Regions from separate parts of the Enterococcus sp. AAFC-DPL-5146 genome, predicted to be linked through region 2. Evidence: a T-box and tRNA genes for the amino acid it is inferred to sense, from the RefSeq annotation. Region 2 holds a T-box; the other regions hold tRNA genes.
The links. A T-box is a leader RNA that pairs with one kind of tRNA and senses whether it is charged. The one in region 2 lies ahead of argS (arginine--tRNA ligase), so its partner is inferred to be a tRNA-Arg.

Region 1 (3,283 bases), 960 kb from region 2:
GAAAAATGGGGTAAAGGCTATGCCACTCAAATTATTGTTACTTTGTTGAGCCTAATAAAACAGTCAAAGGTATTATCTAAATCTACCGTTTATGCCATTATTGATCCAAGCAACAGTGCATCAAAGCACCTATTAAAAAAATATCATTTTGTTTCTGTTTGGCAAGGAATTGAAGATGGTTTACCTTCTGAACATTTGGTTTGGCGTCCATAATTTTTTTACAAATCACTAACAGAGGTTGCTATTTCCACTATAGATAAAAAAAGAAGAGCTGCTAGCAGCTCTTCTTTTTTTATCCTATCTAATCAATCATATCTCTTTCGCTTAGAAGATGATGGGATTCCTAGTGCTTCCCTATATTTTGTAACGGTACGGCGAGAGATTTCGATTTCCTGTTCTTTTAGTAAATCAACTAATTTTTGGTCGGATAAAGGTTTTGCTTTATTTTCATTATCGACTAGCGCTTGTAATTGTTTTTTTACACTGCCTGTCGAAGTTTCTTCACCAGTACTTTCATTTGATAAACCGTGTGAAAAAAACGACCGAAGTTCAAAAACACCAAAATCTGTTTCTAAGTATTTTCCATTAACCGTGCGGCTAACTGTTGATTCATGAACATTCAATGCTTCTGCAATTTCTTTTAAAGTCATTGGTTTTAGTGGCCGATCCTCTTTAAAAAAGAATTCCTGCTGGCGTTTAACAATCTCTTTACCGACTCTTAAAATCGTGTCCCCACGTTGAATAATTGTTTTTTCTAGCCATTCAAATTCATTTTTCTTTTCCTTGATATACGCTTTAACTTCTTTGTCATCAGTTGCTTCCATTCGTTCAAAATAAGCTTGTTGAAACTGAATCGTTGGTGCACCGGTTTTATTAGAAAGGATCGATAACTGATTTTCTTTAATCCTCACAGTTAAATCAGGGCGTATATAAAGTCCTGACGTAGATTCAAATATGCTTCCAGGAGCTGGCGTCAAAGTTTGAATATAGTCAAAAATTGTCTGAATATCTGACAATTCCACTTCAAATTTTTTAGCAATCAATCCCCACTTACGATTCGCTAAATGATCAAACTCTTCTTCAATTACGATATAGGCTAAAGCTGGTGCAGTATCATCACGCTCAACTTGCAACATTAAACACTCTCGTAAGTCTTTAGCACCCACACCTGCCGGATCTAATTGCTGGATCAAGGTCAAAGCGTCCAGCATTTCGATTAATTTTGCTCCTGTCTTTTCCGCCGCTTCATCTAAGTCAATCATCAAATAACCGTTCAAATCGATATACTCAACTAAAAATAACACTAAAGTTCGAAGATATGTATCTCGATAGTTCAAATGGATTTGATCAATCAAATACTCAAAGAGCGACATATGATTATCAGGAATCTGATTTATATAATTATTTTCTTCATTAGTATACGTTCGACTGCCAGAACTTGCATAATCTCCATAGTTTGTCTCTGACTGAATATCAATTAAAGGATTTTCCAATGCTTTGGCTTCTATATATGAATAAAGTTCTTCTGAATTATATTGTAAAATTTGGATAGATTGCTGTAATTGTTGGGTCATTGCAAGTTTTTGGACTTGTTTTTGTTGTTGGGATAAATGTTGTTCAAATTTCATTATTTTTGTCCTTCCCCTTGTAATTTATCAAAATATCAGCTAAACTAATAAACGTGCTTGCGCCCTTAGTGTAGTGGATATCACGTAAGATTCCGGTTCTTGAGACGGGGGTTCGATTCCCTCAGGGCGCGTCATTTTCAACTAATAGTAGATTGCTATATATAGAATTATAGCATAATTTAAAAGTTGATGTATCTATAGTATGTTATATTAACAAGATAATTAAAACCTAATCACTATAAATAAAGTAGTGATTTTTTATTTATTCCAACTATAATTTACCATGATTTTCTACATGATTACACCCATCTATAGAATTCATCTAAAAATCAAATTTTTTTGTGTTATTATACTTTTCCAACAAATAATTTTAGTTAGGGTAGTTGATCTTATTGAGTCAGTATCATTCAAGGCTATTAGTTGTATCCCTTCTTTTAGCTTGTTCAGAATTTATTTTCAGTCATTATTTAAATCAGTTTACGACTATTGATTACCAGTTTTTATTTTTAGTCATCACCTTTTTGCAAGGAGGAATTCTCTTGTATTTTATTCTTTCATTTGCCCTCCTAGTATTTATTAAACTTAGGTCTAAAAGATAGATTTATCCATCATTTCTAGATAAAAAGAGTATAGGAATTTTACTTTCCTTTACTCTTTTTCCATCTATAAAGCCATTTTTTCAAGCTCAATGCGAATTTTGCTTTGCAACTTCTGGATTTTTTCTATCTCCGTTTGCTCTTCGTCCAATTCATACTTTTTTGCAATAGACTGATTATAGGAAATAATATAAGTAATCGCCCATAGTTTCGGATTTTCAATGATTTCGTCTGCTAAAGGATATAATAAGGCAAAATGTAACCTGATTTCTTCCATAATATCTACTAATAAAATAGGATCATCATTAATCAGTTCTTTCTCTAAAAACAATAAGATTCTTTGATAAGCTGCACTGTCTAACGGTGTACCCACAGTAGCTGGGATAATTGTATATTTTTTGTTATCTCTCCAAAGAAAGTTGATTTCTTCTTTAACATGGAGATTGGCCAGTTCTTCTAATACCCATGACCGAACCAAATTATGTACTCGAGCGTCTAACACAATCTTTTTTCCCATCATAATAAATTCGTCTTGAGGGAGCTTTCCAGCTTTTTTTAAGATAGCTAACTGTTCATAGTAATTATGTGTATTTAAGTAGCTCATTTCTTCTTTTAATTCTTTGATTTTACTAACTTCATATTGTTGGTACATCAATTCAACATGACGAACCTTCTTTTTCAAAGAAATCAATTTCCTCATTTCTCCACTTTTCTCCATCATGATGCGCTCATTGATTATGCTATGTGCCTGAATAAACATATGATTTTTGATCAAAATTTGTATATAAAGTTCCAAATAATCTAAATAAGCAAAATAATTTTCTTTCATCTCAGATGCTAAAGATAAAGCTTTCTCATTTTCATTCACTTGTAAATACGTATTTACAAGCACCAAATTCAGTGGAAAATCCTGTTGAATTGCATAAGCTTGTTCAAAATAGCCTACTGCTTCATTTAATTTATTCTGTTTCATAGCTTCTTGTCCCAACTCAATAAACCGCTCATAATTCTTTGGAAATGGAATTTTATTTGTCAATAGAAACACCACCTTCCTAATGG
Region 2 (3,283 bases):
TATACGGAAGATAAAGAAGATGCGCTAGAGATGATTTTATATCTAAAAGAAGTGTGAAACGATGTACTATTTAAAGGAAAATATACCTACAAATAATCCTTCTGAAACTCTTTGGCGTCTTAGTGAAGAGTCATATAGCCATGGCTCACCATGGTCGTTGAAGCAATTTAGCCTTGATTTAGAACAAGAGAAAAGTGAATATCTTGTGTTAATAGAAGACAATCGTTGGATTGGTTTTATCAGTTATCACTTGGTTTTAGATGAAGTCGATATTACCCATGTTGTGATCCATAAAGAGTATCAACAACAAGGGTATGGTAGTCAATTGATGGATCAAGTTATCAAAGAGTTTAGCGAGAAAAAAATTAGTCAGGTATTTTTAGAAGTTCGTGCGTCTAATTTAAATGCTCAAAAATTATATGAAAAAAAAGGATTCAAAACAATCAACTGTCGGAAGAATTATTACAATCATCCAAAAGAAGACGGAGTTGTTATGTGTTTAAAAGTTAAGGAAGTGAGTCAATGACTTTTTTTAATAAGGAAAGAAAATTAATTTTAGCAATTGAAAGCAGCTGTGATGAAACAAGTGTAGCAGTTGTAGAAGATGGAGATAAGATTTTATCAAATATCGTAGCTTCTCAAGTAAAAAGTCACCAGCGTTTCGGCGGAGTTGTGCCAGAAGTTGCCAGTCGCCACCATGTAGAAGAAATTACTTTGTGTATTGATGATGCTTTAGCAAAATCTGGTGTAGAACCTGATGAGTTAAGTGGTGTGGCAGTGACATATGGACCGGGGTTAGTGGGAGCTTTATTGATTGGAATTTCTGCGGCTAAATCGTTTGCTTGGGCACACAGTTTGCCGTTGATTCCAGTTAATCATATGGCTGGACATATTTATGCAGCACATTTTGAAGAATCTCTACAGTTTCCTTTGATGGCGTTATTAGTAAGCGGCGGACATACGGAGTTAGTTTATATGAAAGAAACAGGTTCCTTTGAAATTATTGGTGAAACACGAGATGATGCAGCAGGTGAGGCCTATGATAAAGTTGGCAGAGTCTTAGGGTTAACTTACCCAAGCGGAAAAGAAATCGATGAATTAGCGCATCAAGGAGAAGATACGTATCATTTTCCTCGAGCGATGATTAAAGAAGATAATTATGATTTTAGTTTTAGTGGATTAAAAAGTTCCTTTATCAATACCGTCCACAATGCTGAACAACGGGATGAAAAATTAGTAATCAAGGACTTAGCTGCGAGTTTTCAAGCAAGTGTGATTGACGTGTTAGTTGATAAAACAATACGAGCGTGTAAAGAATATCCAGTCAAACAATTAGTGATGGCAGGCGGTGTAGCAGCTAATAAAGGATTGCGTGAGCGATTAAGCCAAGAAGTTGTCAAAGAATTACCTGGTGTAACGTTCATTGTTCCGTCCCTTAGATTATGTGGTGATAATGCTGCCATGATTGGCGCTGCGGCGTTTGTCGAAGCAGAAAAAAATCACCTCGCTGATTATCATTTAAATGCTGATCCTAGTTTGACATTTATGACGATTTAAACGTAAAATAAACAGACAAGACTAGGCAGATAGGAAAATATTTGCTATAATAAACCGAGTTTAATAGTGATTCGTGGAAAAAGAGAGTACTTCATTATGAATTAGCCAAGCGATTTCGGGAGGGTGAAAGCCGAAAATAATCGAATGAAGGAAACGTACTTTGGAGAATCTGCGTAAGCAGACGGCTATCTACCGTTACAAGATTAAGTGGGTTCACCTTTTTTAAAGAGTGGACAATTAGAGTGGTACCGCGGGAAAATCTCGTCTCTGGTGTTTTTGACATCAGGGACTTTTTTGTTTTGAATCATTATATTTTGCTTCGTTTCCCTTTAATTTTAAGGGCTATAAAAGAGCAGAATCAAACTAAAATTATTTCTTAGGAGGATATACAAATATGAATAACAAAGAAATCGTAGCAAAGGCTATTTTTGATGTTGTAAAAGACGATTTATCTCTAGATGCAGTTAAACAGTTACTGGAAAACCCTAAATCCGTAGATCATGGTGATGTCGCATTTCCGGCTTTTTCATTAGCTAAAGCTTACCGTAAAGCACCACAACAAATAGCTGCAGATTTAGCAGAAAAAATTTCTGGTAAAGATTTTGAAAAAATCGAAGTCGTTGGACCTTACCTAAACTTTTTCATGAATAAAAAAATGGTCAGCCAAGCTGTGATTGGTCAAATCGCCAAAGAAAAAGGACATTACGGTGACAGCACAATTGGAGAAAAAGGCAATGTGCCAATCGATATGTCTTCACCAAATATCGCTAAACCAATTTCAATGGGCCATCTTCGCTCAACAGTTATTGGTAATTCAATTGCATTTATTTTAGAAAAAATTGGTTATGAACCAGTTCGTATTAATCATTTAGGTGATTGGGGCACGCAGTTTGGAAAATTGATTGTTGCTTATAAAAAATGGGGATCAGAAGAGTCTGTCAGAAATGCTCCTATCAATGAACTGCTTCGTTTATATGTACAATTTCATGAAGAAGCAGAAATGCAACCTGAGTTAGAAGATGAGGCGCGTGCATGGTTTAAAAAACTTGAAGAAGGCGACGAGGAAGCGACAGAATTATGGCAATGGTTCCGTACAGAATCACTAAAAGAGTTTGACAAAATTTATTCAATGCTTGAAGTATCCTTCGATTCATACAATGGTGAAGCGTTCTACAATGATAAGATGGATGAAATCGTAACGATGCTGGAAGAAAAACATCTGTTACAAGAAAACGAAGGCGCAGAAATTGTTGATTTATCAGCCTATGATCTAAATCCAGCCTTGATTAAAAAATCAGATGGAGCGACTCTTTATATCACTCGTGACTTAGCAGCAGCGGTTTACCGCAAGCGGACCTATGACTTTGCAAAATCCCTTTATGTTGTTGGGAATGAGCAAAGCAATCACTTTAAACAATTAAAAGCAGTTTTAAAAGAACTTGGATTTGATTGGTCAGCTGATATGCATCATATCCCATTCGGCTTGATTACCCAAGGTGGTAAAAAATTGTCGACTCGTAAAGGTAAAATCGTTCTTTTAGAAGAGGTATTGAATGAAGCAGTTGAATTAGCGAACAAACAAATTACAGAGAAAAACCCTGATCTACCAAATCGTGAAGAAGTAGCGCGACAAGTTGGGATCGGCTCTGTTATTTTCCATGATTTGAAAAATGACCGTTTGAATAATTTTGACTTTGTTTTAGAAGAAGTTGTTCGTTTCGAAGGT
Region 3 (3,283 bases), 1.0 Mb from region 2:
AGTAATTGGCTTACCTAAGAATCATTTATGGGAAGGTGCTGGCAGTGATAATGCACGTGGTGAAAAATTCATGGCCAATATGCCCACAGAAGAAGTTTTCACAGCACCTGATAGAAACCATGTCGATGGCGTTGTTTCTAGTACCAAACCATTAAGTTATGCTGGAACGACGATTTCTGGTATGAAATTTACATTTAAAGACGGAAAAGTCATTGATTTCTCCGCAGAACAAGGTGAAGAAGTATTAGGAAAATTACTAGAAACAGATGAAGGTGCGCGTCATTTAGGTGAAGTTGCTTTAGTTCCTGATCCATCACCAATTTCTCAATCTGGAATTATTTTTTACAATACCTTATTTGATGAAAATGCTTCAAATCATTTAGCTTTCGGCTCAGCCTATGCTTTCAACTTACAAGGCGGTACTGAAATGAGTGAAGAGCAATTGACAGAAGCAGGTTTAAATCGAAGCCATACTCATGTTGATTTCATGATTGGATCAAATGAAATGGATATTGATGGGATTAGAGAAGATGGTACACTTGTCCCAATTTTTAGAAATGGTGATTGGGCTTAATTTGACAGACGAACGCACTGATTAAATAAATCAGTGCGTTTTTTGGATTAGAAAGGAGAGGATTATAATGGACTATCCAAAAAAACTCGTTGAAGCAGTTACTGAAAAAATGTCTGAACATAATTTAGAAGGCTTCCTCTCTGGACAAGGTCCTAAAGGTGCAACACTAATGCTAGTAGGGGAAGCTCCTGGCGAAACAGAAATAAAAACAAGTATTCCATTTAGCGGTAAATCTGGAAAAAAACTTGACGGTTGGCTAGCAAATGCTGACTTAAAACGAGAAGATATTTATATTACTAGTACCGTTAGAAGCAGACCTTTCAGTATAAAAAGACAACTCAATAAACGAACGAGCATTGTAGAAACAAAATACCCAAACCGACCGCCAACAAAAACAGAAGTATTGGCTTATGCACCTTTGCTTGACTTTGAAATCCAAACGATTCAACCTAAAATTCTCGTACCTATGGGAAATACTGGTTTAAAACGATTATTGGGAAACAAATATACGATTTCAGATTATCACGGAAAACTACTAGAGTTACCAATTTTAGAGTATTCTCAAAAAGAAAATAAACTAATTGAATCGACTAGAATATATAAACTATTCCCAATCTATCATCCCGCTGCTGTTTTTTACAACAGGAAACTTGAAGTAGATATTCAACAGGATTGGACTTATTTAGCTTCTATATTAAAGAAGCTTTAGTTTGTTTACTGATGAAATTAGTTGTGCCAAATTTCTAAGCATAAATTTGACACAAAATTGGCACAAAATAAAAAAAGACCTTTGAAATCAGCGTTTCAAAGGTCTTTTTTACGTTCCCGACTGGAATCGAACCAGCGGCCTATCGCTTAGGAGGCGATTGCTCTATCCTACTGAGCTACGAGAACATTCTTTAGCTATTTAACTATTAGTATTACTAGATTTCTGGTAAAGCTCATGTAGCCTATTTTACTTTGAGAGTATGGATCTGTCAATTTACTGTTCTCAATGTCTATTTACTTCGTAATTCGAGTTGATATTGTATTTTGTAAACTAATTTGTTTAAATCGAATTGGATAATTAAATTTGAATCAACTGTTACAACTACATATCAAGTACCCGTTTCTTTTATTTGAGAAGATCTACTGAATTCAATTTGTTTTATTGAGTGATGAATAATGCAGTTACTTTCTTGTCAATCAAAAAAAGAAGTGCCCAATACAACTGAACACTTCTGTAATATTTTGTCTCCATTAATTTTTCCACAACTATTTTATTCTTAAGAATATCTCAATGTGCATAATATCATCCATTCTGATGATGAACTTCAATAAATGGCTTTAGCATCATTGAATACAGTAACCATTACGCCTTATGAGCATTTAACAGAATCACCAACATCTCATTCTTCGTAACCTTTTACTTTTTAACATTCATCTTTCCCTTTAACATCTTAATTAAGTAAAGCCCGCCAACCACAATGGCTAAATTTTTACCGATTTTACCATTTCTTGCAACTTTTTCTTCTTTTGTCTTACTCATACTTTTCTCCGCCTTTCGATTTTTGATTTCTACTCACTTCTATACTTCAAATTATAAGAATTTCCAGTTATTTTTGCTAATCATCCGCCTATGAACAAAAAATTCGTAAATGCTTTCAAAGGATGTTACCCTTGAATAATACCGCTAAGAATAAGGGAGGTGTAATTATGCTTGATAAATCTAAAGAAAAAACATTTGCGGAACGTCAAGATAGTTATAAACAAGAAAAAGAAGAAATTTTTAAGAAAGCTTTAGAAGAATACCATGAACAATCTACTGGAGAAACGATTGAAAATGACCAAAACAACGTATAAATATGAATAGGCTAAGTGAGTATGTTAGACAACAAACTCACTTAGCCTATTTTTAAAAATAATCTTCTAAAACAGGTATTCCTTTTACTAAACGTTTATCTAGTGAATCGACCAATTCTTCTTCTCCAGTAATTTTTCCATAAAATCTTAGTTCACTGATTGTTCGATAGCCCATAAAAACTTGAGTCAACGATTGAATCGTGCTTACAAGTAATGCTTCGTCACTTATCAGGTCGGGTTGCTCCTCTAGTTTTCTTACAGTACTTTTTCCTTCTTCGTTAATCAATAATTCCCAGAATCCCTCGTTCCATGAACCATAAGTATCTTCTATCTTAAGATAATATCTTTCGTTATCCCCTGTTTTGAAAGGATATTTATTCAAGAAACTCTGTAAATCAATAATTCTTCCCATCATAAAAGGATCAATTTTCATGTCCACTAAAGGTGCTGGCATCAAATAACTCAAGTTATGACCATCAAATCCTGTTTCTAAGTAAAATTCTTGCGACGATCCATTGTGGGAACCAACAAAACGAGCGATTGATTTAAATGCTTGTTCAGTTAAATATCCCCATTCTTTTATAACAAAACGTTCCCCGCTTGATTGATAAATCAAGTAACCTTTTGCTATCCCTTCTTCATCCTCATACAAAGCAAATTGATTTTCCTGATCCATACCAAAAGTGTATTCTAACCACCAAGATTCTCGAATCACTGCGCCCCGTTGATTTTTTGTTGAAGCGGCATATATGTTTTTGCAAATACTTTTTGCTTCTTCAAAAGTTACACGTTTCATCTGACCAGGAACCGATTTTACATTGGGCCAATCAGCTGCTTTTACTGTATATTTGGTTTGTTCAAATAACT

Region 1: it encodes a tRNA-Arg, which carries the amino acid that the T-box ahead of argS (arginine--tRNA ligase) is inferred to sense. The anticodon was not compared.
Region 3: it encodes a tRNA-Arg, which carries the amino acid that the T-box ahead of argS (arginine--tRNA ligase) is inferred to sense. The anticodon was not compared.

What each region holds. Positions count from the first base shown of each region.
Region 1 is NZ_CM177103.1:2,226,967-2,230,249, forward strand. Features, by position in the region: gene AC4BB2_RS10155 (GNAT family N-acetyltransferase) at 1-213, shown strand, start outside; gene rpoN (RNA polymerase factor sigma-54) at 306-1,628, opposite strand; tRNA gene AC4BB2_RS10165 (tRNA-Arg) at 1,688-1,759, shown strand; gene AC4BB2_RS10170 (tetratricopeptide repeat protein) at 2,292-3,269, opposite strand.
Region 2 is NZ_CM177103.1:1,271,814-1,275,096, forward strand. Features, by position in the region: gene rimI (ribosomal protein S18-alanine N-acetyltransferase) at 1-57, shown strand, start outside; gene rimI (ribosomal protein S18-alanine N-acetyltransferase) at 62-526, shown strand; gene tsaD (tRNA (adenosine(37)-N6)-threonylcarbamoyltransferase complex transferase subunit TsaD) at 523-1,557, shown strand; T-box leader at 1,623-1,829, shown strand; gene argS (arginine--tRNA ligase) at 1,952-3,283, shown strand, end outside.
Region 3 is NZ_CM177103.1:2,288,659-2,291,941, forward strand. Features, by position in the region: gene AC4BB2_RS10415 (aminopeptidase) at 1-574, shown strand, start outside; gene AC4BB2_RS10420 (uracil-DNA glycosylase) at 642-1,283, shown strand; tRNA gene AC4BB2_RS10425 (tRNA-Arg) at 1,395-1,468, opposite strand; gene AC4BB2_RS10430 (hypothetical protein) at 1,980-2,102, opposite strand; gene AC4BB2_RS10435 (hypothetical protein) at 2,270-2,416, shown strand; gene AC4BB2_RS10440 (GNAT family N-acetyltransferase) at 2,469-3,283, opposite strand, start outside.